One region of the Rhizobium sp. WSM1274 genome, then DNA from elsewhere that is predicted to be linked to it. Evidence: predicted binding sites of a transcription regulator. Region 1 holds the regulator's gene; each other region holds the start of a gene.
What was found. The regulator PhoB, encoded in region 1, activates phosphate uptake and scavenging genes when phosphate is short. The targets are predictions, from matches to a motif close to TGTCATNNANCTGTCAT.

Region 1 (9,560 bases):
TGCCGTTTCTGATGTGCAGCCAGTTTGTACAACGCGAGGTGGATTGACCGCCGAACTTTGCTGGTTGCTCGACATGATCGATCGGCCGATTCAAAATATTACTTTATAAATCAGGAGCTTAATCTGTCACAAATGTTTCACGGCTTTGACATAAAAGGACGGTGCATAAAGCGCTAAGAGAGTCTCGCCGATGAAAAAAGGCATGCGAGGGCCTCTCTAAGGCCGCACTCACACAAGCCCAAATACCGGGAGATTTACATGAACACCTTCAAGCTCACCGTTGCCGCGCTCGCTGCAACTGCTGCTTTCGCTGGCGCTGCCGTCGCCCGCGACCAGATTCAGATCGCTGGTTCGTCCACCGTCCTGCCTTACGCAAAGATCGTTGCCGAGTCCTTCGGCGAAACCTTCACCAACTTCAAGACGCCGGTCGTTGAATCCGGCGGCACGGGCGCTGGTCTGAAGGAATTCTGCAAGGGTGTTGGTGAAGACACTATCGATATTGCGAACGCTTCGCGTCCGATCAACAAGAACGAAGCCGAAGCCTGCAAGGCCGCCGGCGTAACCGACATCCAGGAAGTCAAGATCGGCTACGACGGCATCGTCTTCGCAACCGACGCTTCCAACCCTGACGTCGCTTATGTTCCTGCCGACATCTACAAGGCCCTCGCAGCCCAGGTCGTCGTTGACGGCAAGCTTGTCGCTAATCCGTACAAGAAGTGGTCGGAAGTCAACCCGAAGCTTCCGGCTGTTGATATCGCCGTCTACATCCCGGGCGAAAAGCACGGCACCCGCGAAGTCTTCGAACAGAACGTGCTCGCCGCCGGCTGCAAGGCCTCTGGCGCAATCGACGTCATCGCCAAGGAAATCGCCGACAAGGCTGCCCAGGGCAAGGCCTGCGTCGCAGTCCGTAAGGACGGCGTTGCAGTCGACATCGACGGCGACTATCCGGAAACCCTCGCACGCATCGCCGCCAACAAGACCGGCGTCGGCGTATTCGGCCTTTCCTTCTACGAAAACAATGCCGACAAGCTCAAGGTTGCGAGCATGAGCGGTATCGTTCCGTCCACCGAAACGATCGCGAACGGCACCTACCCGGTTTCCCGCCCGCTGTTCTTCTACGTCAAGAAGGCACATCTCGGCGCCGTTCCTGGCCTGAAGGAATACGTCAACTTCTTCGTATCCGACCAGATGATCGGCCCTGACGGTCCGCTCGCCGAATACGGCCTCGTTGCCGCTCCGGATGCTGAACGCGACGCCATCCGCAAGGACGTCGAAGCCGGCAAGTCCATGTAATCACTTTGCCGGCGCAGCGCCTTTCAGCCCGCGCCGGCATTGTCTATGTCCCTGCGCGCCGGCGGTTCTGGAGCTGCAGGGTTGGAATTCCTTCTCCGTGATTGAAGCCGAAGGCAGGCTGATGAAGCTGCCGGGCTTTTTGGGGCTATGGGCCTGGGGACGTATCGAATGAGCACATCCATCATACTTTTGTGCCTTGGGGTGATCGGCGCCGCCGCCTATCTGGTCGCGCGCAGCCGGGCCACGGCGCTTGCCGGAGGCCGATCCTCCGCTTTGCATTCACGGCCAGCCTATTACGGCGCCTATGCGGCGATCTGGGCGGTTCTTCCCGCCCTCATCGTCCTCTGCCTCTGGCTCTCCATCAGCCCCGGCATCATCCAGTCCTCGGTTCGCGGTGCTTTCCCTGACGACATCAAGGCGCAAGTCTCGGTCGAGCAGGATCTTGGCTATTCGACGGTGGCGACGGTCGCCCGCGGCCTGACGATGCTGACCTCGGATGAAACTGCTGCGGTCGGCAACGATCCGGCTGCCCTGCAGGCCAAGCTCCTCGAAAAGGGTGTGCCGCTTGCCAGCCAGCCGCTGCCTTACATGCTCGACGCCGCCAAAAAGCTCAATGCCCTGAGCATGACGAGCCGCATCGCCATGACGGCTGTTGTCTTCGCTCTCGCCATTGCTGGCGCCTTCTATGCGCTGCGCTCCATTGCTCCGCGCTTCCGCGCCCGCAACCGGGTCGAGCGCGTCATGCTCTGGGGCCTGCTGCTCGCCTCCTCGATCGCCATTCTGACGACGATCGGCATCGTGTTCTCCATGCTATCGGAAGCCGCCCGCTTCTTTGCCGCCGTCCCCGCCATGGACTTCTTCTTCGGCACCGTCTGGGATCCGCGCTTTGCCGGCGCCGGCAGCTCGTCCTTCGGTCAGTTCGGCCTAATCCCGCTGCTGCTCGGAACGATCTATATCGGCCTGGTCGCCATGCTGGTCGCCGTGCCGGTCGGCCTCTTCGCCGCCATCTACATGGCCGAATACGCCTCGCCGAAGCTGCGCGGGGTCGCCAAGCCGCTGCTTGAAGTGCTCGCCGGCATTCCGACGATCGTCTACGGCTTCTTCGCGCTCGTCACCGTCGGCCCGTTCCTGCGCGATTTCTCCGCTGAGATCAGCGGCCTTCTGTCCGGCAATTACAGCAATTTCATCCAGGCGCAGAGCGTTCTGACGGCCGGCATCGTCATGGGCATCATGCTGATCCCCTACGTGTCTTCGCTGTCGGACGACATTATCACCGCCGTGCCCCGATCGCTGCGTGACGGTTCGCTCGGTCTTGGTGCCACACGCTCCGAAACCATCAAGAAAGTGGTCTTGCCGGCAGCCCTTCCCGGCATCGTCGGCGCACTGCTGATGACGGCCTCGCGGGCCATCGGCGAAACCATGATCGTCGTGCTGGCCGCTGGTGTCGCCGCCCGCATTCAGATCAATCCCTTCGAGCCGATGACGACGGTGACCGTCAAGATCGTCAATCAGTTGACCGGCGACCTTGAGTTCACCTCGCCGCAGACGCTGGTTGCCTTTGCCCTTGGCATCACGCTGTTCTGCATCACGCTTTGCCTCAATATCTATGCGCTCTACATCGTGCGCAAATACCGGGAGCAGTACGAATGACGGATATTGTTTCTCCCACATCAGGCGTCACCGTTTCCACGGCGCCCGCGCGCCGCGATATCGGCATCAAGCGCCGCTATGCCGCCGAGCGCCGGTTCCAGGCCTATGGCATCGCCGCCATCACCTTCGGTCTCGTCTTCCTCTTCATCCTGCTGTGGACGGTGATCGGCAAAGGCTATACCGCCTTCCAGCAGACGGCGATCACCCTGCCGATCGAGTTTTCCGAGAAGACGATCGACCCGAACAACAAGCGTGCGACCGACCCTTCGGTGCTGATCGCCGCCAACTATCCGGTTCTCCTGCGTGACGCGATCGTCAAGCAGCTGAACATCAATGCCTCGAGCCGTCCCGACGTGCGCGATGCATCCGCCATGCTGTCGAAGAGTGCGCCGATCCAGCTGCGCGATATGGTGATCGCCGATCCGTCGATCATCGGCAAGACGGTCGACGTCACTCTGCTCGCCGACGCCAATGTCGACAGCGCCAGCAAGGGCCAGATCGATCTCTCCGTCGATGAGAAGAACCGCAAGGTCAACGACAAGCAGGTTGCATGGATGAACGAGCTGAAGGCGAGCGGCGCTCTCCACAAGCAGTTCAACACCGGCCTTTTCGTCAACGGCAATTCCAGCCGTCCGGAGGCCGCAGGCCTGGGCGTCGCCCTGATCGGCTCGCTCTACCTGATGCTGATCGTCCTCGTGCTCGCTCTGCCGATCGGCGTCGCCGCCTCGATCTATCTCGAGGAGTTCGCGCCGAAGAACAAGCTGACGGACCTGATCGAGGTCAATATCAACAACCTCGCCGCGGTTCCTTCCATCGTCTACGGCCTGCTCGGTCTTTCCGTCTTCATCAACTTCATCGGCCTGCCGCGCTCGGCTTCGCTGGTTGGCGGCCTGGTGCTGACGCTGATGACCCTGCCGACGATCATCATCGCCACGCGTGCGGCTCTGCGCGCCGTGCCGCCGTCGATCCGCGCCGCAGCGCTCGGCCTCGGCGCGTCGAAGATGCAGATGGTGTTTCACCATGTTCTACCGCTCGCCATGCCAGGCATCCTCACCGGCACGATCATCGGCCTGGCGCACGCGCTCGGCGAAACCGCGCCGCTGCTCCTGATTGGCATGGTCGCCTTCGTCGCCAACGCGCCGACGACACCGCTCGATCCCTCGACGGCTCTGCCCGTACAGGTCTATATGTGGGCCAACGAGGCCGAACGTGCCTTCGTTGAGCGTACTTCGGGTGCCATCATCGTCCTGCTCCTGTTCCTGATCGTCATGAACATGGGCGCCATCCTCTTGCGTCGTCGCTTCGAGCGCCGCTGGTAAACGGAGTTAAACATCATGAACATGTTGACGGAAGCTGCAGTTGAAAAGGCGCTGGATCGCAAGATGAGCAACGTCCCGTATAAGATGATCGGAAAGGAAGTCTCGGTTTACTATGGCGAGAAGCGCGCGCTTTTCGATGTGAACCTGAACGTCCGCGAAAACACCGTAACCGCCCTGATCGGCCCGTCCGGCTGCGGCAAGTCGACCTTCCTGCGGTGCCTCAACCGCATGAACGACACGATCGACGGCTGCCGCGTCACCGGCAAGATCACGCTTGATACCGACGATATCTATGATCCCGATATCGACGTCGTCGAACTTCGCGCCCGCGTCGGCATGGTCTTCCAGAAGCCGAACCCGTTCCCGAAGACGATCTACGAAAACGTCTCCTACGGCCCGCGCATCCATGGCCTTGCCAAGTCGAAGGCCGACCTCGACCAGATCGTCGAGACCAGCCTGCAGCGCGCCGGTCTCTGGAACGAAGTCAAGGACCGCGTGCATGAATCCGGCACCGGCCTGTCCGGCGGTCAGCAGCAGCGCCTCTGCATTGCCCGTGCCGTTGCCGTCAGCCCTGAGGTCATCCTCATGGACGAGCCCTGCTCGGCGCTCGACCCGATCGCCACCGCCAAGGTCGAGGAACTGATCCACGAGCTGCGCGAGAACTACACGATCGTCATCGTCACCCACTCCATGCAGCAGGCCGCGCGTGTCTCGCAGCGCACCGCCATGTTCCACCTTGGCAATCTTGTCGAGGAAAACGACACCGACAAGATGTTCACCAATCCCGACGACCCGCGCACCCAGGACTACATCATGGGTCGTTTCGGCTGATTTTGGCGACACCAAGCCTTCCCGTTATTCGAGGATAAAGCCCCATGGCATCGACACATATTTATTCTGCCTATGATGATGATTTGAAGTTCCTGTCCAGGCGGATTTCCGAAATGGGCGGTCTGGCCGAGCAGATGGTCGCCGAATCCGTCCGGGCGCTCGTCAATGGCGATACCGCGCTGGCGCAGAAGGTCATCTCCGACGACGTGATCCTCGATCATGCCGAACGCGAAATCGGCGACAAGGCGATCGTCACCATTGCCCGCCGTCAGCCGATGGCTGCGGACCTGCGCGAAATCATGGGTTCGATCCGCATCGCCGCCGATCTCGAACGCGTCGGCGACCTCGGCAAGAACACCGCCAAGCGCGTCATCGCCGTCCAAAGCACCGGCGTTCCCCGCAAGCTCGCCCGCGGCCTTGAGCATCTGTCCGAGCTGGCGCTCGTCCAGCTCAAGGAAGTGCTCGACGTCTACACCAATCGTTCCGCCGACAAGGCGAATGCGATCCGCGAACGCGACAACGAGATCGACGCGATGTACACGTCGCTGTTCCGCGAGCTCCTGACCTACATGATGGAAGATCCGCGCAACATCACCAGCTGCACGCATCTTCTCTTCTGCGCCAAGAACATCGAGCGCATCGGCGACCACGCCACCAATATCGCCGAAACGATCTTTTACATGACGACAGGCGCGCAGCCGGAAGGCGACCGTCCGAAGGACGACAGCGCCAACACCGTCGGCGCGGTCACGGAATAACCGTCCGGGCCAGTCGCCCGGACCAGTCAATTGCGTGCGCGCCCGTCCGGGCGCGCAAAGAGGTCGCAGCCAATTTCTGAGTTTGCGCAGGATGCATTGCTTAAATCACCCCCGGTTTAAGGATCATGCGCGAGGAGACCGATACGCATGATCCCGAGAGTTGCAGTTGTTGAAGACGAGGAAGCCCTCAGCGTGCTTCTTCGCTACAATCTCGAAGCGGAAGGCTTCGAGGTCGATACCATTCTTCGTGGCGACGAAGCCGAAATGCGGCTTCAGGAGCGCACTCCCGATCTTCTCATCCTCGATTGGATGCTGCCCGGCGTCTCGGGCATCGAGCTCTGCCGGCGGCTGCGCATGCGGCCGGAAACCGAGCGCCTGCCGATCATCATGCTGACGGCGCGCGGCGAAGAGAGCGAGCGCGTCCGCGGATTGTCGACGGGCGCCGACGATTACGTCGTCAAGCCCTTCTCGACCCCCGAGCTCGTTGCCCGCGTCAAGGCGATGCTGCGCCGCGCCCGTCCCGAGGTGCTGTCGACGGTGCTGAAATGCGGTGACATCGAGCTCGACCGCGAGACCCATCGCGTCCATCGCAAGACCCGTGAAGTCCGCCTCGGCCCCACCGAATTCCGCCTGCTGGAATTCCTGATGTCGTCGCCGGGCCGGGTCTTCTCCCGCTCGCAGCTGTTGGATGGCGTCTGGGGCCACGATATCTATGTCGACGAGCGCACCGTCGACGTCCATGTCGGCCGCCTGCGCAAGGCGCTGAATTTCTCCAACATGCAGGACGTTATCCGCACCGTCCGCGGCGCCGGCTATTCGATGGAAGCCTGAGGGCTTCCGTTCTGGTTACTGACAAGGGCTCGTGCTAACGTCTGCCCCTCACCCTAACCCTCTCCCCGTAAGCGGGGCGAGGGGACGTGCCCCGCGAAAGGTTGGTGGGGATGGAGAGGGTGCGGCATGTCCCTTCGCCCCGCAAGCGGGGAGAAGGTGCCGGCAGGCGGATGAGGGGCAGCCATCCGCACGGACCAAAATTGCATAAAAAACGGGCCACTCGGCCCGTTTCGTCATTCTAGCAATGATCACCCGTTCAGCTGGCCCGGGCTGCCGCCCGGCGGCGTTCGTTGACCGGCTGGTAGGCAAGCTTCTGGTGATAGCCGCAATAAGGCGAATTGTCGGGGGACTCGCAGCCGCAGAAATGGAAGTCGTCCTTCAGCGGATCGCCGACCGGCCACTTGCAGGTGCGTTCGGTCAGCTCCGTCAGGCCGAGGCGTCGGGAAATCGGCACCACCACATTGCCTCTCGGCACATATTCCATTTCCTCGATCGTTTCGATCTCGATCTCTTCCTTCAGCATGGTCGCGCCCTGCTGGCGGGTAACGGTGCGGGTCGTGACCCGTGAGGCGTAGTTCGGCGCGCGCGGCGCCGAGGTATTGCGCTTCGGCGTTCGCGCCGCGGTGTTGGTGCCGCCGGCCTTGGCACGGCCGGGGAGGCACAGCCGATGCACTTTGCCGATGACCGCGTTTCTGCTGACCCCGCCAAGCTGCGCAGCGATCTGGCTGGCGCTCAGTCCTTCGGCCCAAAGTTTCTTGAGTTTCTCGACCCGCTCGTCTGTCCAGTTCATGCCCTGTCTCCACCTTCTGCGTTGGTGATGGCAGAATCCCTCACCGTTGTCCCGGGAGCTCCGAAACAAGAAACGCTTGATCAATTTTGGTGACTAGTTCCGCCGCATGCAGTCTAGTAATTGATCTTTAACCTAGTGTGAGCCTGACTCCGTGACAAGAGTCGCATGAATCCGGATGAATCGAATTCGTAGTTTTCCCCAACTTGCTGCCCCTGCGTGTCATTTCTGCAATAATGCCTGTTGATGACTGGAAATGCCGCTGTACACTCTTGCTGCATACGCTAAGGGCGCCGTTTTGTTGACATTGCAGCGCGAAAAGGAAATAGTGCCACTCGCCGCCGCAAGGCGGCATTTTTGATTTTTCGGGCCTGGTTTCCTTAGCCGGAGTCATTGCCCGGCAACTTGATGGAGATCGCGCCATGGCTGAAGCCGCGCCGCTTTATGACACCTATTCTCGTGCCCCGCTGCGGTTCGAGCGAGGCGAGGGCGTATGGCTGATCACCGAAAGCGGCGAGCGATATCTCGATTTCGGCGCCGGCGTCGCCGTCACCTCCGTCGGCCACAGCAATCCGCATGTTGTGGGCGCACTGAAGGAGCAGGCCGACAAGGTGTGGCACCTGTCGAACATCTATGAGATCCCCGGCCAGGAGCGTCTGGCAAAACGGCTGACGGACGCCACCTTCGCCGACAAGGTGTTCTTCACCAATTCGGGCGCCGAGGCGCTCGAATGCGCGATCAAGACGGCGCGCCGCTATCAGTTTTCCAAGGGTCATCCCGAGCGCTTCCATATCATCACGTTCGAAGGCGCCTTCCACGGACGGACGCTGGCGACGATCGCCGCCGGCGGCCAGGAAAAATATCTGGAAGGCTTCGGCCCGAAGGCGCCGGGTTTCGATCAGGTTGCTTTCGGCGACATCGAAGCGGTTCGCGCCGCGATCACCGATGCTACGGCCGCCATCCTCATCGAGCCGGTGCAGGGCGAGGGCGGCGTGCGCCCTGCCACCAACGAGTTCATGAAGGCGCTTCGCCAGCTCTGCGACGAGAACGGCCTGCTGTTGATCCTCGACGAGGTCCAGACCGGCGTCGGCCGCACCGGCAAGCTCTTCGCCCATGAATGGTCGGGTATCACGCCCGATATCATGGCTGTCGCCAAGGGCATCGGCGGCGGGTTCCCGCTCGGCGCCTGCCTTGCCACGTCGGAGGCCGCCTCCGGCATGAAGGCCGGCACGCATGGCTCGACCTATGGCGGCAATCCGCTTGCCATGGCCGTCGGCAGCGCCGTGCTCGACATCATCCTTGCCGATGGCTTCCTCCAGCATGTGCGCGACGTAGCGCTTGTCTTCCGCCAGGGCCTCGCTTCGCTGAAGGATCGTTATCCCAATGTGATCGAGGATATCAGAGGCGAGGGCCTTTTGCTCGGCATCAAGGCCGCCGTTCCCTCAGCCGAACTGCTGCAGGCGATCCGCGCCGCCCATCTGCTCGGCGTGCCTGCCGGCGACAACGTCATCCGCCTTCTTCCGCCGCTCGTGGTCACTGCCGAGGAAGCCCGCGAGGGTCTGGCCCGCGTCGAGCGCGCCGCCGAGAGCATTCGCGCCTCCAAGGTCAAGAAGACGGCTTGAAGAGATTGCCGCCTTCGGGCGCAGCACAGGTAAGAAGACATGAGCCCTAAACATTTCCTAGATCTTTCGGCGGTCACATCAGCCGATCTCAGAACCATCATGAACGATGCGCTTTCCCGCAAGCAGGCGTTTAAGGCAGGCCAGGGTGATAAGCCGCTCGCCGGCAAGATGCTGGCGATGATCTTCGAGAAGCCGTCGACGCGCACCCGCGTCTCCTTCGACGTCGGCATGCGCCAGCTCGGCGGCGAAACACTCTTTCTGTCCGGCACCGAGATGCAGCTTGGCCGCGCCGAGACGATCGGCGACACCGCCAAGGTGCTGTCGCGCTATGTCGATGCGATCATGATCCGCACCACCGAGCATTCGCGGCTGGTCGAGCTCGCCGAGCACGCGACCGTGCCTGTGATCAATGCGCTGACGGATGACACCCATCCCTGCCAGATCATGGCCGATATCATGACCTTCGAAG
Region 2 (9,560 bases), 1.9 Mb from region 1:
GCAAGGCTCGCGCGGAGGAATACCGCATCCAGAGCCGCCGGGACGAAATCGTCGAAGACATGAACGCGCTCGACTCCAAGATCCGCCTCGCCGTCTCGTCTCAGCGGGATGACTTGGCAAAGGCCGGCGTTGCCCGCCAGATCGATCTCGAATCCCAAATCGCAGCGCTCGACAAGGCGCTGGCCGATGCCAGGGAACAGGTGGACGAAGGCCAGAAAGCCCTGCAGGCCGTGCTCGCCACGCGCCGCGAGGCGGATGCTCGCCTTGCCGATTTCAAGCGCAGCATCGCAAGGCATCCCGAGCACGCTACCGGCCAAAGCCAGCCGGCACCGGGTCCGGACGCCGCCCGCGCTGCCGCAGCGGTCTCGCGGCTGACCGGGGTTCCCGCTGGCGAGCATGCCCATAGTTCCGAACTGGACGAACTCGACCGGTTGCACCGCGAACAGGCAATCGAAGCCCGCCTCGCCCGCTTCAAAGCGGATAACCGGTAGCGCCGATGGAGCTCCTTTTCTCACCGGAATGTGCGCCCTTCGCCATCGCCGCAACTATCCTTGTCGGCCTGACCGCGATCGAGATGCTCGCGATGGTCATGGGCTTTTCGATGACGGAATTTCTGGGAAAGCCGGAGGTTCATGGCCATGACGGCATCCTGGCTTACCTTTCCTGGCTCAATTTCGGCGGTGTTCCCCTGCTGATTCTCATGATGCTGACGCTCGGCTTGTTCGCGATGACGGGCTTTGCGTTGCAGGCCGTCGCCAACGCCTTCTGGGCGCCACTGCCAAGCTTGATAGCCGTCATACCTGCCGCGCTGGCAACCATCCCCATGGTCAGGGCATCGAGCAGAACCGTGGCGCGTATCGTACCGCGCGACGAGACCTATGCGGTCGATCTCGACGCCCTGCTCGGCCGGACCGCCGAGGTTTCGATCGGCCCGCTCGATCAGGGGCTGCCAGGCCGCGTCCGCGTCAAGGATCAGCATGGAAACTGGCATGTGCTTCGAGCCCGAGCCGCCAAGGGCGAAGGTCCCCTCGCGATCGGCGCTTCGGTACTTCTCGTCGATCACAAGGCAAATGTGTTTATCGCCATTCCCGCGCCGGTTGACCCCGCCGATGCGGACAATCAATCTTTGAGGGAGCAGCAATGATGTACGACGTTATTCTACCAGCCGGCATTGGGATTGTTCTGATCTTCGGCATCGGTTTTGTCCTCGCCTCGCTTTACACGCGCTCCAGCCGCGACGAGGCCTATGTGCGCACCGGTCTCGGCGGCCAGAAGGTCGTGCTCGACGGCGGTTCGGTCGTTCTGCCGATCTTCCATTCGACCGCTCGGGTTAACCTAAAGACACTGCGGCTCGAGGTTCGCCGCGGCGAAGGCGATGCACTGATCACCAAGGACCGCATGCGCGTTGATATCGGCGCCGAGTTCTATGTACGCGTGAAACCCGATGCCTCCTCGATTGCGCTTGCAGCTCAGACACTCGGCAACCGCACCAACGATGCCGAGGCTCTCCGCATCCTGATCGAGGCGAAATTCGTCGACGGCCTTCGCTCGGTGGCCGCGACGATGAATCTCGACGCGCTGCAGGAACAGCGCATGGATTTCGTCAAGGCCGTGCAGGAAGCTGTCGGCGCCGATCTTCAGTCGAACGGCCTCGAACTCGAATCCGTGTCGCTGACACGCCTCGACCAGACCGACATCAAGCATTTCAACGCCAACAACTTCTTCGATGCGCAAGGCTTGGCCGCATTGACCCGCATCACCGAGGGACGCAAGAAGGAGCGAAACGAGATCGTTCGCGACACCGAAGTCGCCATCGCCCAGAAGGATCTCGAGGCCCGTCAGCAATCGCTGACCATCGAGCGGACCAAGCGGGAAGCCGAACTCAGCCAGGAACGGGACATCGCCAACAAATCCGCGGCGACACGCGCCGAAACCGCGCAGCAGGAGCAGGCCGCAAAACGCGCCGAGGAGGAAGCCCGAATCGCTTCCGAACAGGCGATCGCCGAACGCGAGGCATCTGCCAAACAGGCTCGCGAAAGCGCCAACATCGACGCCGCCCGTGCCGTCCAGCAACGCGAAACCGAAGCCAAGCGTGACCTCCAGATCGTGGCACAGGAGAGCGCGATCGCCGTTGCCAACAAGAGCCGTGAAGAATCCGAGGCGAAGGCGGCGGCTGAAACGGCCCGCGCGCTGGCGATAGCAGCAGAAGAAAAGGTCGGCACCGCCAAGGCGATCGAGATTGCCGAACGCGAAAAGCAGATTGCCGTGATCGATGCGCGCAAGAAAGCCGAGACGGAAGCGACTGCCGTCACCGTCGGCGCCGAGGCCGAAAAACAGGCGGCAAGCGACCAGGCCGAAGCCATCAAGACGCTCGCAACCGCCGAGGCGGATGCGGCGATCATCAAGGCCAAGGGCATTCTCGAAACCGGCAAGGCCGCGGCCGAGAGCGAGGCATTGCTCAACGACGCGCGCAACAAGCTGAGCTCTGCTATCATCGAGTTCGAGATCACCCGCGAACGGATCCGCATCATTCCGCAGGCGCTCGCCGAAGCGGTCAAGCCGATCGAGAAAATCTCCGATATCAGGATATTCGACACCGGCGGCATGCTCGGTCGCGGAAATGGAGCGACCGGCGGAAACGGTATCGGGCTTGGCGAAGGACTGGCCGGCCAGCTCCTCTCCTACCAGGCGAACAAACCGATTCTCGACAAATTGATGAAGGAAGCCGGCTTCGAGGGCGACGATGCCATCTCATCCCTTCTGGGAAATCTCGATGGAGCAAAACCGGCGAGACCGGCAACGCCCGCCCCGGCAAAGCCGGCAATACCGGCCGCAGCCCCGACACAAACGATCATCCCTCCGGCGCCGAAGCCGGCACCAAAGAAGGACTGATCGCCGCGCAAGCGGGTCTGGACTAGAACAGGATGATTTTAGGCCGGTTCGGCCTAAAATCTGAATTCTGTTCTAAATTAAATAGTTAGAGCATGATGTCGCCTGAAAACTGCTCACAATTTTCGGCATCATGCTCTATCTCACCCAACCCATTGCCAGCGCGCTCGCCCAGTCGGCACGGCCCCTTTCGGCGGCCAGTGCCGACATCGCCATGTGGTCATAGGCGACGGTTCGGAACTGCCATGTCCATCCGCCCGCCGTCTTTTCCAGAATGGCATAACTCGCCAGCGGATGGCCGGCTTCCACCTTGTGGTAATAAGGCAGTTCGTCGTCATAGGCCGGGCATCCGACGCTGCCGGGATTGACGATCAGGCGGCCATCGGAAAGCCGCACGGCGTGGGGAATGTGGCTGTGGCCGCAGAGGATCAGCGGCAGGTCGATGCCTTCGGCCAGCGCCTCGATCGCTTCGATCGGCTTCAGGAAGACGAAGCCCTCCGGCGAAACCGATTCCATCCAGTAGAGATTGTCGTCCTTCGGCGTCGCGTGACAGAGATAGACCTCGCCGCTATAAACGGTATCGGACGGCAGGCCGCCCAGCCAGTCGAGGTGGGATGGCGTCAATTGCCGGTAGGCGGCGGCATCCGAAGCATGCATAGCCGCCGGATCCTGTTCGATCAGGTAGCGGTCGTGATTGCCGCGGACCGACGTCAGGCCGAGCGGCATCAGCAAGTCTGCCGTCCTGCCGGCCTCGAGCGGGCCGCTGAAGAAATCGCCGAGATTGACGATCTCCTCGACGCGTTGCGCGCGAATATCAACAAGCACTGCCTCGAGCGCCAGATGGTTTCCGTGGATATCGGCAATTGCTGCAAACCGCATTTCTAGAGCCTTTCCTGGTCAGATTGAAGCATTCTGTTGGCTCAAACGGAGTCGGATGGTCGACCGGCCGGCGCGCGTCGTAGCCAAGCTCTACGGCCAAGCCGGCCGGTCGATTAGCCGGCCCGTTTCAGCCAACCCGAAGGGCCGGGCATCTTTCCGGGGCAGAGGCGATCGGCTCGGACGTACCACGAAGTATGCCCTTCGCCAATCGCCTCTGCCCCGACGAAAACCTGCTCCGGCAGAATGCTGCAATCTGACCAGGAAAGGCTCTCATCAGCTCCCTCGGTAAGTAGAATAACCATAGGGCGATATCAGCAACGGCACATGATAGTGCGCCGTGACGTCGGCGATGCCGAAGCGGATCGGCACGAGATCGAGGAAGGCGGGATGCGGCAGCGGCGTGCCGCTGGCCCTCAGATAATCGCCGGCGTGGAAGACCAGTTCGTAGGTACCGGCTCGAAAATTTTCACCAATGAGGATAGGGCCGCCATCAACCCGGCCGTCGGCATTGGTCTCCACCGTCTTCAGATGCCTGCGAATCTCGCCGTCGAGCTGGAAAAGATCGATCCTCAAGCCTTCGGCCGGCTTGCCGAGAGCGGTGTCGAGAACATGCGTGGTCAGTCCGGTCATGGGGCTGGCTCTTCGATGATATAGGGGGTTTCGAAAAAGAATTCTTCCAGATTGTTGCCCGGTCCGTCGCGGTCGACGACCAGGAAATCTGAGGCTTGGCCAAGCGTCATCAGCGGATGATGCCAGACGTTGCGGCGATAGTTCACCCCCTGGTCGCCGCGCGCCAGAAACACCTGCGGCCTGCCCGGGCGGCCGTTCTCATCCTCGGAGACGACGACGAGAAAAGGACGGCCCGAGACCGGCGAGAAACTCTGGCTGCCGAAAGGATGGCGCTCCATCATGGTGACTTCATAGGGGAAGCTACGCGGCTGGCCGCGAAAGAGGTTGATGACGACGCGCGCATCCTCGCCCGTCGCCTCAGTGGCGGCGAGTGCATGGAAACGCTCCGTTGTGCCGCCATTGATGAGCCGCATTGCGGCCGGATCGGCCTCGATCACCTCGCCGAAGGGAGCAAAGGCGGATCGGGTGAGCGGGCGGATGCCGAGAAAATCGGGCATGACTTCACTCGCCTTGCGCATGCCAGTGACGGATGGCATCGATCGCGGAGAGAAGCTCCGGCAGTGTGCGATACGTCGCCTCCCAGATCTCGGAGGGATCGAGATCGAAGAGATCGTCGAGGATACGGTTGCCCGTGCCGCAGATTTTCGTCCACCGCAAGTCGGGATGCTCGGTCGCAAATTCCGGATGTGTCACCAGCAGGCGGGACGCCGCCGCACCGATGGTGAAGTGGCAAAAGACAACCGCCTTGAAGGTGAGCTTGTCCCCGGTAAACGCAGCCTCATCCATTCCGCCGACGAAGGTCAGCGCTTCGGATGCCGCCTCATACATCTCATTGAGATAGTCGATCGCTCGCCGCTCTTTCATTCAGCCTCCGGCAGCATCGATGTCAGGCGCAGCAGCGCGATCCGCTCGACTTGCGCGGCCGCGGTCGCCAATTCTTCGTCTCGGCCATTGCCGATCCGCGCTTCGAACGCCGACAGGATGTCGTCCTTTGTAAGCCCCTTGACGGCGATGATGAAGGGAAAGCCGAATTTTTCGACATAGGCCGAATTGAGTTCGGTGAAGCGGGCATGTTCGGCCGGGTTCAGGCGGTCGAGACCGGCGCCGGACTGCTCCTTCCGGCTGTCTTCCGTGAGATCGCCAGAGATGGCAAGGCGCCCGGCAAGATCGGGATGGGCGCAGAGCACCCCGAGACGCTCCTGCGGGCTTGCCGCCCGGAAGATGGCGGCAAGGGCCGCATGCACACCGGCTGCCGCCAGTGGCTCCGTCACGTGGCCGGCGTCATAGGCGCGCTCGGCGATGAAAGGCGAATGTTCAAAGACGCCGCCGAAGCGGGAGACGAAATCCTCGCGCGACATCATCACAGCGCTTCCGGCTGATGGTGCTTGTGCCAGTGCTCGGCGATCTCGATGCGGCGCGGAATCCAGACTTTGTCGTGCTTCAGTACATATTCGATGAAGCGCTTCAACGCCGCCGCCCGGCCCGGGCGCCCGACGAGGCGGCAATGCAGGCCGACCGACATCATCTTCGGGCTGCCCGCCTTGCCTTCCTCGTAAAGCGTGTCGAAGGCGTCCTTTAGATAGGTGAAGAACTGATCGCCGGCATTGAAGCCCTGCGGCGTGGCAAAACGCATGTCGTTGGTTTCGAGCGTATAGGGGATGATCAGGAAGGGTTTCCCGTCGACGCCCTTCACCCAGTAAGGCAGGTCGTCGGCATAGGAATCGGAGGAATAGAGGAAACCGCCCTCCTCCTGCACCAGCCGAAGCGTATTGTCGGAAGGCTTGCCCTGATACATGCCATAGGGCCGCTCACCGGTAAGTTCGGTATGCAGGCGCACCGCTTCGAGGATATGCTTGCGCTCCAGATCCTCGGGAAAATCCTTGTATTCCAGCCAACGGTAGCCGTGGCTGGCGATCTCCCAACCGGCCTCCTTCATCGCGGCGACGGCCTCGGGGTTGCGGGCCATCGCCAGCGTCACGCCGTAGACGGTCGCTTGCACGTTGAGATCTGTGAACATCCGCCAAAGCCGCCAGAAGCCAGCACGCGAACCATATTCGTAGATCGATTCCATGTTGAGGTTGCGCTGTCCCGACCAGGCGGCCGCGCCGACGATCTCCGATAGCAGGTTTTCGGAGGCCGCATCGCCGTCGAGGATCGAGCTTTCGCCGCCTTCCTCGTAGTTGATGACGAACTGCACGGCGACACGCGCCTCGTCCGGCCATTTCGGATCGGGCGTCAGGCGCCCATAGCCGACAAGATTGCGCGGATAAGTCTCGGATACCATTAAATCACCCTCTGAAAAGACAGAGGAAACGGTAGCATCCGTAGCCGGAATGTCGAGCCGGAAACTGCGCAACGGAGTTCTGTCCGAACGCCGGCGCTCCGGCGCCAACCTTTGAGGCATTGGTTCGTCAGGCGATCCTGCGCGCGCTGACCTTACCCATCGGATGCAGCGAATGAACGCGGAAAGGGCCGCCCGTGCCCTCCTCGATCATCAGCGCCACGTTCGAAACCGTGACCGGCTCACTCAAGACAGGCTCGAAGATCGTCCGCAGCGCCGGCTCGATGCGCGGCATGTCGATCGCGTTGACGGGGCCTGTCACCGGCATATGAAAGCGGAACTCTTCCATCACATAGGGATTGCCCCAGCGATGAAGGTTGGCAAACTGTGCCGCCGATAGCCCGTCCGGATCACTGCGTTCGATCTCGGCCTCGCTGAGCGGTGCGCGGAAACGATCGAATTCCTGCACGATCGCCGAGGCGAGATACTGGATCTGCTCGCAAGGCGTGCTCGGCAGCAAGCTGTAGAAATTGCCGAGCCGGGCGACTTCGATACGCGGAATCTGAAAGGGAACGAAGGTCCCGGAAAAACGCATCAGATCGCGCAGGAGTTGCGATTCGGACATGTCGTTGGACAGCTGAAATGGCGCTTTCAAGACGCCATGAAAACCGTAGCGCCGGGGCACGGCGGTATGGAAGGCGATCTCGTGAATACCGAGGCCACGAACTGCCGGAGGCTCCATCATATCGCCCGAAAACACGTTTCGGCCAAGCCAATTGGCGGCCACGAGCGACAACAGGTCGCTCGCCGGAGGCGTGAAGCAAATGGCATAGCGCATGCAATTTCCTCCATCAAGGAAGTAAGCGCCGTTCAGATCCGGCGCTGTCGATGCGCAAGCAGATAGGTGATTTGCATGACAGAATAACGAAACGAAGCAGCGCCTAATTCACGTTTAACGTGAAGCCGCCGCGATGTGGCTTGAGATTGCGAAGCTTTCCGGCAGCAAAAATCCGCAGTCTGCATCGTCTGCGATACATATCGCCGCCTCCGCCAGCCGGTGGGCGAGGCCGAAGCTGACTTTGAAGCCGCCGGTCAGCGCGATCAGGCGTGGATGTTCGGGATGGCGGCCGATCATCGGATCCCGGTCTATCGCCTTTGGGCGAAGCCCGGCCCAGCGCTCGACAACGGGGGCGTCGCGAAGAGATGGCACGATGCCGCGCGCCGCCTCGATCAGCATATCGAGCTGGGCGTCGGTCGACGTCGGGTCGTCAAAACGGTTCTCGCTGGTGCTGCCGATTGCCGCTTGCCCGCCCTCGTGCGCGACGACATAGAGCCCGTCGAGGAAGATCGTCGGCAGCGCCGGGTCGATATCGGCTTTCAATAGCGCTGCCTGCCCCTTGACCGCCTGGCCGAGCGGCTGTTTCAGCCCCGGCGTCAGGACCTGCAACAACGGAAAGGACTGATGGCCGGCGGCCAGGATGCAGTGACTGAAAACGATGGTTTCGCCGTTTATTTCGGCCATGCCGCGATCGGGGTCGAGGCCGGCAATCGCCGCATTCTCCTGGACGCGAACATGCTTTGCCCGCCGCAGGAAGGCGATGAGCGCTGCGATCAGCAAGCGGGGCGCAACGCGGGCGGCGAGTGTGTCGTGTACGAAGCCGCTCTCGCCGGCAGACGCCTCGATCCAACCGTCCATATCAAGGCCGTCGAGCACATGCCAGTGGAAGCGGCGGTCACCCGCCCGCCAATGGCGTTCGGCGTCCTCAAAATGGCCACGCGCTATTTTGTTGAGATGCGGCTTCGGCAGCGGGATCAGCCGTCCGGACCTGTTATACCCGGCGGAAAGCCCGGTCTCCGCTTCGAGCGCTGTGATTTCGGCTTCGAGCGAGACCAGCGCATCGAACTGGAACTGCTTCTTCTCCGACCACCGGTCCGGCATATGCGGCATCAGCGCGCCGAGCAGGCCACCACTTGCACCTTCGCCCAACCTGCCGGCGTCAGCGATTAGAGCACGGATGCCCCGGCGTTCGGCATGGACGGCCGCCCAGAGCCCCATGATGCCGCCGCCGACAATCAGCAATTCTAAGGACGATTGACCTGAGACCGGCTGAGGACTATCGGCTTTTTCCATGATAGACGTGAACCCCGATCAGATTGGCGCGGGCGCGCCGCAGCCGCTCGAATGGCGCGACGGCGATATGCCCTATTCCACCGCCTTTGGCGATCATTTTTATTGCCAGACCGATGGGCGGCTGGAATGCGGCCACGTTTTTCTCGCCGGCAACGGCCTGCCGGAGCGCTGGAATGGGCGGCAGAGATTCCAGATCGGAGAACTCGGCTTCGGCACCGGCCTGAACTTCACTGAAACCTGGCGGCAATGGAAGCTCCATCGTGCGAACGGCCAGCACCTGCATTTCATCTCCTTCGAACTTTATCCGATGCGCAGCGAAGAAATCGGCAGGGCGCTGTCGCATTGGCCGGAGATCGATGTCGAACGCGGATCGCTGACGGCGGCTTGGCCGCAAGCGCCTGCTGGCACCGTCTCGCTGAACCTCGATTCTCAGACGACGCTCAGCGTGGTCTGCGGCCGCGCACTCGATGGCGTTGCAGAGGCCAAACCCGGCTTCGACGCCTGGTATCTCGACGGCTTCGCCCCGTCGCGCAACAGCGATATGTGGTCGGAAGAACTGATGCGGCTCGTCTGCGAGAAAAGCGCAGCCGGCGGCACTTTCGCCACCTATGCGGCGGCCGGCTTCGTGCGCCGCAATCTCATCGCTGCAGGTTTTGCCGTCGAGCGCCGCAAGGGCTTTGCCGGCAAGCGCGAAATGCTCTGCGGCATCAAGTAAACTCGGGCAAGTGCGATCGATTCAAACGGCTGAGT
Region 3 (9,560 bases), 2.1 Mb from region 1:
CGATATCAACCGGCTGCAGATGCTCGGGACAAGCCCGAGCATGACGAAAGAGGCGTTGCCGGCTTTGTCGGCAGTCTGAGCCGGCTCAAGCCGGTTGCGATGCCTCGACGACGGCGAGTGCCGCCATATTGACGACGCCGCGGGAGGTGACCGAGGGGGCGAGAATGTGGGCGGGCAGGGCGGTGCCGAGCAGGATCGGGCCGACATGCAGGCCGTCGGTCATCGACTTGACCACACCGAGGGTGATGTTGGCGGCGTCGAGGTTCGGGAAGACCAGGAGGTTCGCCTCGTCGTGCAGGGTCGTGTCCGGCATGACGCGCTTGCGCAGCGCTTCGGTGATGGCGCTTTCGCCGTGCATCTCGCCGTCGACCTCGAGGTCGGGCGCGGCTTCGCGCACGAGCTGCAGGGCGTTGCGCATCTTCGTGGCGCTTTCGGACTCACGCGAGCCGAAGTTGGAATGCGAGACTAGCGCGGCGCGCGGCGTGAGGCCGAAACGGCGGATTTCCTCGGCCGCCAGCACCGTCGCCTCGGCAACCTCCTCGGCAGTCGGATTGAAGGTGACGTAGGTGTCGGTGAAGAAGGTGGCGCCGCGCTGCGAAATCATCAGGCTGAGTGCGGAGAAATCGCGGACATTCTTGCGCTTGCCGATGATCTGGCGGACGTCGCGCAGGTGCTTCTCGTAGCGGCCTTCGAGGCCGCAGATCAGCGCATCGGCCTCGCCGCGCCTCAGCGCCAGCGCGCCGATGACGGTGGTGTTGGTGCGTACGATCGTGCGGGCCGCTTCCGGGATGACGCCGCGGCGGCCGACGAGGGAGAAATAGAGATCGACATATTCGCGGAAGCGCGGATCGTCTTCCGGGTTGATGACCTCGAAATCCTGCAACGGCCGAATGCGCAAGCCGTAGCGCTTCAGGCGCGTCTCAATGACTTGCGGGCGGCCAATCAGGATCGGTTCGGCAAGGCCTTCCTCAAGCAGCACCTGGGCGGCGCGGAGCACGCGCTCGTCCTCACCTTCGGAGAAGATGACACGCTTGCGCTCTGCAGCCTTGGCCGCGGTGAAGATCGGCTTCATGACGAAGCCGGAGCGGAAGACGAAGCGGTTCAACTGGTCGAGATAGGCGTCGAAATCCTGGATCGGGCGGCGCGCGACGCCGCTCTGTTCGGCGGCCTTGGCAACGGCAGGCGCGATGCGCAGGATCAGGCGCGGATCGAAGGGCGAGGGGATCAGGTAGTCGGGGCCGAAGACCGGAGTTTCACCGGAATAGGCGCGGGCGGCGACATCGGACGGCTCTTCGCGGGCAAGGGCTGCGATGGCGCGCACCGCCGCCATCTTCATTTCCTCGTTGATCGTCTCAGCGCCGCAATCGAGCGCGCCGCGAAAGATATAGGGAAAGCAGAGGACGTTGTTGACCTGGTTGGCGAAATCCGAACGGCCGGTGCAGATCATTGCGTCGGGGCGGGCGGCACGGGCGAGATCGGGCATGATCTCCGGCGTCGGATTGGCGAGCGCCATGATCAGCGGCTTGTCGGCCATCTGCGCCAGCAGCTCGGGTTTCAGCACGCCGGCGGCCGAAAGGCCCAAAAAGACGTCGGCGCCGCCGATGTTTTCGGCGAGCGTGCGCGTATCGCTCTTCTGGGCGTAGATGGATTTCCATTCGTCCATCAGCTCGACCCGGCCCTCATAGACCAGGCCTTCTAGATCGTGGACCCAGATGTTTTCGCGCTTCGCCCCGAGAATGACCAGCAGGTTGAGGCAGGCAAGGGCGGCAGCACCGGCGCCGGAGGCGACGATCTTGATGTCGGCGATGTCCTTGCCGGCGAGTTCCAGCCCGTTCAGGATCGCGGCGGCAACGATGATCGCCGTGCCGTGCTGGTCGTCGTGGAAGACCGGGATTTTCATCTTCTCGCGCAGGCGCCGCTCGACCTCGAAACATTCCGGCGCCTTGATGTCCTCAAGATTGATGCCGCCGAAAGTCGGCTCCAGCGAGGCGATGGTCGAAACCATCTGGTCGACGGCTGCGGCGTCGATCTCGATGTCGAAGACGTCGATGCCGGCGAATTTCTTGAAGAGCACGGCCTTGCCCTCCATGACCGGCTTGGAGGCAAGCGGGCCGATATTGCCGAGGCCGAGCACGGCGGTGCCGTTGGAGATGACGGCGACGAGATTGGCGCGCGAGGTATATTCGGCCGCCATTTCGGGATTGTCGCGGATGGCAAGGCAAGGGGCGGCAACGCCCGGCGAATAGGCGAGCGCCAGGTCGCGCTGGTTGCCGAGCGGCTTGGTCGCCTGGATCTCCAGCTTGCCGGGGCGGGGATAGCGGTGGAAGAAAAGCGCCTGCTCGTCGAGATCGCCGCTCGTCAAGTTCTTTTCCGTCTTCGATTTTTCCAGGTGATCCATCGCCGCCTCCGTGCACGTCTTTTGAGCTCCCTCCATACATCAATCGGCTACGGGCGACAGTATGGAAATGCGGGGTGGCTCAAGTTTTCGCAAAGGGTCAAATGGCACACCCGCTCTGCCCGCGAATCAGAGGGGTCGTCGGACCAATTCGATTGCGATCGTTTCAGTTAGCTAATCCTTCTGGAAGCTTGTCTGGCCGCGGCAACGGGCGCAAAATGCCGGCCGCGACGGTGCGGGGCGCCGGTCGCATGGAGGAAACCATGGACAATTTGAACCTGACGACCCTGCAAAGGGGTCAGACGATGGTCAATGACGTGGCCATCGATGCCTTTGCCGCCGGATTTCGCGGCAGTCTTCTGACCAGTAAGGACGTGGATTACAACGAGGCGCGGGCGATCTGGAATGCAATGATCGATCGCCGGCCGGGGCTGATCGCGCGCTGCGCAGGTGCTGCGGATGTCGTGCGGGCGGTGCGGTTTGCGCGTGACAATAATCTGCTCGTTTCGGTGCGCGGCGGCGGCCACGGCATCGCCGGCAATGCCGTCTGCGAGGGTGGCGTCGTCATCGACCTGTCGGCGATGAAATCGGTGCGGGTCGATCCGCAGACGCGGCGCGCCAGGATCGAGCCGGGCGCAACACTTGCCGATGTCGACAAGGAAACGCTGGCCTTCGGGCTGGCGCTGCCGACGGGCATCAATTCGACCACCGGCATCGCCGGGTTGACGTTGGGCGGTGGCTTCGGCTGGCTGACCCGCAAATTCGGGCTGACGATCGACAATCTGCTTTCGGTAGATGTGGTGACGGCCGACGGCGAGTTGGTCAAGGCGAGCGAGACGGAAAAACCCGACCTCTTCTGGGCGCTACGCGGCGGCGGCGGCAATTTCGGCGTCGTGACCTCGTTCGAGTTCAAGCTTAACCCTCTCACCACGGAGGTTCTCGCCGGGCTGGTCGTACATCCCTTCGCCGATGCGGAAACGGTGCTCAAGGAGTACCGGCAGGCGCTGGAGGCGGCACCTGACGAACTGACCTGCTGGGTGGTGATGCGCCAGGCGCCGCCGCTGCCGTTCCTTCCCGCCGAATGGCACGGAAAGGAAATCGTCGTGCTGGCGATGTGTTATTGCGGAGACATCGCAGCGGGAGAAAAGGCGACGGCCAGATTACGTGCGATCGGAAATCCGATTGCCGACGTCGTCGGCCCGGTGCCGTTCGCCGGCTGGCAGCAGGCGTTCGACCCGTTGCTCACGCCAGGTGCGCGCAATTACTGGAAGAGCCAGGATTTCGCCTCGCTTTCGGATCCGGCGATCGACGTCCTGCTCAATGCCGTGCGCAAGCTGCCCGGCCCGGAATGCGAGATCTTCATCGGCCATGTCGGCGGTGCGGCCGGGCGTGTTCCGACCGAAGCCACCGCGTTTCCGCAGCGCAGCTCGCATTTCGTCATGAATGTGCATGCGCGCTGGCGGGAAGCCGGGATGGACGGAAGCTGCACCGGCTGGGCGCGTGAGCTTTTCGAGGCAACCAAGCCGCATTCGGTCGGTACCGCCTATATCAACTTCATGCCGGAAGACGAAACCGATCGGGTCGAAATAGCATACGGGACCAACTACCACCGCCTTGCCGAAATCAAGCTGCGCTACGATCCGAACAACCTGTTCCGCATGAACCAGAACGTCAAACCCGTGGCGGCCGTGCGCGCCGCCTGACGGGGTGGCGAAATCAAGGCCTTGAATCACTCCGTCGCGCGCTTGCTCAACGCGCGGCGGCACGAGGTTCTGGCGCTCGTAGCATAATGTCCTTGGCCGGTGACATGCCGATCGTTTCGGTCCGGCGTCGCTACCTGCCGGGCTTCGGCGTGATCGTCACGTCCGCGCCATAGGCATCGCGCAGTTCGCCTTCCTGTCCCGGCTGCCGGTCGGCGGCCTGATGCAGCAGGATCGACTCGTATCCTTGCGAGCGCGTCCCCTCGATCAGGGTGATATCGGCGTTTCCGGGATTGTCGGAGTGCTCGAACCATTCGACAGGGCGGTGCAGGAAATTCATTTCGACCGCCCGGTTGGTGACGCCATGACCGACGATCACGACGTTGTGGTCGCTATTTTCGGCATCGTGCATGACGGTCTGGAGGAACAGGCGCACCCGCTGGGCCACATCCGCCCGGCTTTCGCCATCCGGCGGCCGTGCGTAGAACTTGGCGCTGTTGCTGCGCAGCCTCGCCCATCTTTCGAACTCTTCGGGAAACTTCCGCTTCTGTTCGGCGCGGTCGTAGATTTCGGTGAAGAGACCGAAATCCTGTTCGCGCAGCAGATAGTCTTCCCTGATATCGCCGATGAAGCTTGCCGGCAGGGCTTCGAGCAGCGCATCCTTGCTCTGCCGCGTCCTCAGAAAGGGCGAATACCAGATATGCAGCTTGCCGAAACCCGCGCTCGGCAGTGCTTGCAGATAGGAGGCGATCACGCCGCCTGCTTCGAGCGCCTGCCGATGGCCCCACTGCGTCAGCGGCACATTGTGATCGCCGAATTGGCGGTAGGCCTGTTCGTTGATGTTGCCGAGGGATTCGCCGTGGCGAACGAGAAAGAGACGCATCAGCCATCCCGCATTGTCGGATATGGAATCGCCGTCATCATGAACGCCCTGAATGCGCACGGCAACCTCGTCAGTGGGCTTGGCGGCGACGGGCGTGCTGCACGCGCGGCGACGGCCAGGCGGCCGCGCGGAATGGACGGGTTGCAGGGCTTTTCCCCAGCTTGTCATCTTCCTGAAACACGAGTCTGGTTTTGGAAGGCTAGATGAAAGATGGGACATGAGCGGCAGCTCGTGAAAGACATGATGGAACCCAGACATTTCCGCACGCTCTTCATTTCCGATGTCCATCTCGGCTCGAAGGCCGCGAAGGCCGACTTCCTGCTGGATTTCCTGCGCCACCACGAGGCCGATACGATCGTGCTCGTCGGCGACATCGTCGACGGTTGGCGCCTGAAGCGCAGCTGGTACTGGCCGCAGGTCTGCAACGATGTCGTCCAGAAGCTGTTGCGCAAGGCGCGCAAGGGCACGCGCGTCGTCTATATTCCCGGCAATCACGACGAATTCCTGCGCGCCTTCCCGGGCATGCATTTCGGCGGCATCGAAGTCGTCGAGCGCATGATGCTTGACGGCGCCGACGGCAAGAAATACCTGATCCTGCACGGCGACGAGTTCGACATCGTCGTCCGCAACGCCCGACTGCTGGCCTATCTCGGCGACTGGGCCTATGACACGGCGATCCGCATCAACGTCATCCTGGCGGCGGTGCGCCGCCGGCTTGGCATGCCCTACTGGTCATTCTCGGCCTGGGCGAAGCTGCAGGTCAAACATGCGGTCAATTTCATCGGTGAATTCGAGCGCGTCGTGGCCGAGGAAGCCCGCAAAAACGGCGCCGACGGGGTGATCTGCGGACATATCCACCATGCCATCATCCAGGACATGGACGGCATCCGCTACATCAATACCGGCGATTGGGTGGAAAGCTGCACGGCGGTCGCCGAGCACGAGGATGGCACGTTCGAACTGATCACCTGGCGGGCGCTTGCCAGTAGCGTGCCGGCGCTTGCCGCCATCGAAATGCATGATGAGGGCGAACTGGCCCCGCAGGCCGCTTGATTCTGGCGGCGGCGCATCCGCGTTTGCGCTTTACAGCGCCGCGCGTCTTTTCAGACGCGTATAGGACGCCGCAAACACTTAAGATAAAACAGTAGGTATTTGGCCGTTACCGTTTGGCGACAGGCCTTGTTTATTTTCTAAAACGTTTCAGAACGGCTATTTCTCGCAATAGTCGCCTCCAGGGTGGTGTGTTAGGACAGCGTCCAGTTTCCTGCAGGTCCACCTATGATTCCCGCTCAAAATTCCCCGACGGGTGAGGGAGCGCCGCCGCGTTTCCGGCTGCTCAGCGCGCTTTCCTATTGCGCGCCGCTGCTCGTCAACGGCATCGTCCTGCCGTTCTTTCCCGTCTGGCTCGCAACCCACAGCTTCAGCGACCACGAAATCGGCATCATCCTTGCCATACCGATGGTGGTTCGCGTGCTGGTGGCGCCTGTCGTCGCCATGATCGCCGACCGCTTGAAGGAGCGCGCCGACGTGCTGCTTTGGTCGGGCGGCATGTCGCTGCTGACGGCGATCGCGCTCTTCTGGACGACGACCTTCTGGCCCGTGGCGATCATCTATGCGCTGCAGGGCGCCACCTTCGCGCCCTATGTGCCTATCGTCGAATCGATCGTCATCTCAGGTGTGCGCCGCTGGGGGCTCGATTACGGGTCGATGCGCGTGTGGGGCTCGATCGCCTTCATCGTCTCGACGCTGGTTGGTGGCCAGATGATCAGCCGATGGGGCGGCGGGATGGTGCTTGATGTCATGGTGTTCGGCTTTATCATGACCGTTGTCATGGCGATCTTCTGTCCGCGCATCGGGCCGACGCGGCGCCGCGGCCAGCCGATCAACATTCCGGCCGCCACCGGCAGCGGCCTGCGCGAGCCGCACCTGCTGCTGCTTTTGATCGGCGTCGCCATCCAGCAGTCGAGCCATGCGGTGCTCAACGCTTTTTCCTCGATCTATTGGCATCAGCTCGGCTTCTCCGGCACTGAGGTCGGGCTGCTCTGGAGCGCCGGCGTCGCTTCGGAAGTGACGGTGTTCTTCCTGTCGAAGCGTCTCAACCGTCGCTTCGACGCCTGGACGCTGATCCGCTTCGGCTGCGCCATCAGCGTCTGCCGCTGGATCCTGTTTCCGATGAATACCGGTTTTGCCGGTTTCTTCCTGCTGCAATGTTTCCACGGCTTTACCTACGCCTTCGTGCATACCGGCGTGCAGCGGCGGATCATGGCGACGGTTCAGGAAACGCAGGAATCATCAGCGCAGGGCGCCTATTTCTTCTATGTCGGCATGGCGATGGCGCTGATGACCCTGGCGTCGGGTTATCTCTACGCCTGGCTCGGCGTTGTCAGCTATTACGTCATGGCGCTGATCGCGTTTTCCGGCCTCTGCCTCGTCATCTCAGCCTATTACCTTCAACCCCAGAGGGTGCTTTCGGGCGGAAAGACCAGCGAAGCGGCGTAGCGCAGGCCGGGTTCGCGGTCGCGGGCCAGCAGCAACGGGCCGTCGAGATCGACGAAATCGGCATTTTGGGCGAGCAGAACGGCGGGCGCCATGGCAAGCGAGGTACCGACCATGCAGCCGATCATGATGCTGAATCCGAGCCGTTCGGCCTCGACCTTCATCGACAGCGCCTCCGTCAGTCCGCCGGTCTTGTCGAGCTTGATATTGATCGCGTCGTAGCGGTCGGCGAGGCTCGCGAGATCGCCGGTATGGTGGACGCTCTCGTCGGCGCAGACGAGGAGCGGGCGGTTGATTTCGGCGAGCAGCCCATCGCGGCCAGCCGGCAGCGGCTGCTCGACGAGGGCGATGCCTGCTTCTGCGGCAATATGGAGATGACGCTCCAACACGGCCTCCGGCCAGCCCTCATTGGCGTCGAGAATGATGGCGGCGTCGGGCGCGGCGACGCGGACGGCGCGGATGCGGCTTTCATCGTCGCCGGTGCCGACCTTGACCTTCAGCAGGGCGCGGCCGGCATGCTCGCGCGCCTGGGCGGCCATCACCTCCGGCGTGCCGAGCGAGATGGTGTAAGCGGTGGTGAGCGGCTGCGGAGCGGCAATGCCGAGGCGGGCGGCGACGCTGTCTCCTGTCTGTTTTGCCTGGAGATCCCAGAGGGCACAATCGACGGCGTTACGGGCCGCGCCCGGCGACATGGCCGATAGCAGGTCGCTGCGCGAAATGCCGGCCTCGATCAGCGGTCGCGCCGCGTCGATCTGGGCGAAAACGCTCTGCATGGTCTCGCCGTAGCGGCGGTAAGGCACGCATTCGCCGCGCCCCTGCGCACCCTTTTCGACAAGCGTGCAGGTGATCACTTCGGCCTCGGTCTTTGCCCCGCGCGAGATAGTGAAGGTCCCGGCAATCGGAAAGGAATTCATCTGGATATCGAGGGTGCGCGGCATTATTGCTCTCCTACGAGCATGGAAATTGCACGGTGCTTCTGTATATTGACGCGCCGGGCGACGAACGATCTGCTTCGCGAGTCGGCAATGTCGCTATAAGCCTTGAAAGACACAAGTATCTTGAACGCCGAGAATCGCAACGCCGCCTCCCTTGATGTGGACGACCAGGCTGATGGCTCGGGACAGCGTGTGCGTCTTCAAGGAAATTGGCGCAGCGCCTACATCCATCTGGTGCTGCGCGATTTCGAAAAGCTGCTGCAGAAAAAGACCGGTGACTTGACCGTAGACCTCTCGGACGTTTCGGATATTGACACCGCCGGCATCTGGCTGCTGTGCCGGCTGAAGAAACAAGAAGAGGCGAGCGGCCGGGTGGTTCGCTTCGAAGGCACCAATCCGCATATCGACGAAATGCTGGAGATGTTTTCCGAGGAGCCGGCCAAGCCCGAGCCGGAGCAGACGGAGAAAGTCTCGCTTATTGCGCGCATCTTCGCGCCGATCGGCAAAATGACCTATGAGATCTGGGACAATTTCGCTGCCGCCATGTATATCCTCGGCTCGGCGGTGCGCGGCGCCCAGATGAAATTCGGCCGCGGCAGCGGCGTTTCACCGGCCTCAATCGTCAACCAGATCGACCATATGGGCGTTCGCGCCGTCCCGATCATCCTGCTGATGTCGTTTCTGATCGGGGCGATCATTGCCCAGCAGGGCGCCTTTCAGCTGCGCTACTTCGGCGCTGAGGTTTTTGTCGTCGATCTCGTCGGCATCCTGCAATTGCGCGAAATCGGCGTGCTTCTGACCTCGATCATGATCGCCGGCCGCTCGGGCAGCGCGATCACCGCCGAAATCGGCTCGATGAAGATGCGCGAGGAGATCGACGCGCTGAAGGTGATGGGGCTGAACCCGATCGGCGTGCTGATCTTCCCGCGGCTGGTGGCGCTGACCATTGCGCTGCCGCTTTTGACGGTGCTGGCAAATTTCGCTTCGCTGGGAGGGGCTGCCGCTGTCGCCTGGGGCTATTCCGGCATCACCTTCGCCAACTTCCTGTCGCGCCTGCACGAGGCGGTGACGCTGTCGACCGTGCTGTCGGGCATGATCAAGGCGCCGTTCATGGCGCTGGTCATCGGCATCGTCGCCGCCGTCGAGGGGCT

Region 2: the regulator PhoB is predicted to act here: its motif matches at 7,593-7,609, upstream of N2600_RS16190 (DUF1045 domain-containing protein).
Region 3: the regulator PhoB is predicted to act here: its motif matches at 5,141-5,157, upstream of N2600_RS11685 (UDP-2,3-diacylglucosamine diphosphatase).

Annotation. Positions count from the first base shown of each region.
Region 1 covers NZ_CP104138.1:180,710-190,269, forward strand. The annotation lists gene N2600_RS00920 (substrate-binding domain-containing protein) at 259-1,293, shown strand; gene pstC (phosphate ABC transporter permease subunit PstC) at 1,462-2,943, shown strand; gene pstA (phosphate ABC transporter permease PstA) at 2,940-4,262, shown strand; gene pstB (phosphate ABC transporter ATP-binding protein PstB) at 4,278-5,093, shown strand; gene phoU (phosphate signaling complex protein PhoU) at 5,138-5,851, shown strand; gene phoB (phosphate regulon transcriptional regulator PhoB) at 5,999-6,682, shown strand; gene N2600_RS00950 (GcrA family cell cycle regulator) at 6,939-7,472, opposite strand; gene N2600_RS00955 (aspartate aminotransferase family protein) at 7,892-9,091, shown strand; gene argF (ornithine carbamoyltransferase) at 9,131-9,560, shown strand, end outside.
Region 2 covers NZ_CP104138.1:3,210,014-3,219,573, forward strand. The annotation lists gene N2600_RS16145 (PspA/IM30 family protein) at 1-491, shown strand, start outside; gene N2600_RS16150 (YqiJ family protein) at 497-1,144, shown strand; gene N2600_RS16155 (flotillin family protein) at 1,141-2,892, shown strand; gene N2600_RS16160 (metallophosphoesterase family protein) at 3,028-3,768, opposite strand; gene uraH (hydroxyisourate hydrolase) at 4,042-4,398, opposite strand; gene N2600_RS16170 (ureidoglycolate lyase) at 4,395-4,916, opposite strand; gene N2600_RS16175 (HepT-like ribonuclease domain-containing protein) at 4,900-5,262, opposite strand; gene uraD (2-oxo-4-hydroxy-4-carboxy-5-ureidoimidazoline decarboxylase) at 5,259-5,759, opposite strand; gene puuE (allantoinase PuuE) at 5,759-6,682, opposite strand; gene N2600_RS16190 (DUF1045 domain-containing protein) at 6,810-7,517, opposite strand; gene N2600_RS16195 (NAD(P)/FAD-dependent oxidoreductase) at 7,632-8,810, opposite strand; gene mnmD (tRNA (5-methylaminomethyl-2-thiouridine)(34)-methyltransferase MnmD) at 8,809-9,525, shown strand.
Region 3 covers NZ_CP104138.1:2,305,589-2,315,148, reverse strand. The annotation lists gene N2600_RS11700 (NADP-dependent malic enzyme) at 86-2,398, opposite strand; gene N2600_RS11695 (FAD-binding oxidoreductase) at 2,659-4,098, shown strand; gene N2600_RS11690 (histidine phosphatase family protein) at 4,229-4,978, opposite strand; gene N2600_RS11685 (UDP-2,3-diacylglucosamine diphosphatase) at 5,189-6,031, shown strand; gene N2600_RS11680 (MFS transporter) at 6,257-7,477, shown strand; gene dgcA (N-acetyl-D-Glu racemase DgcA) at 7,429-8,412, opposite strand; gene N2600_RS11670 (MlaE family lipid ABC transporter permease subunit) at 8,515-9,560, shown strand, end outside.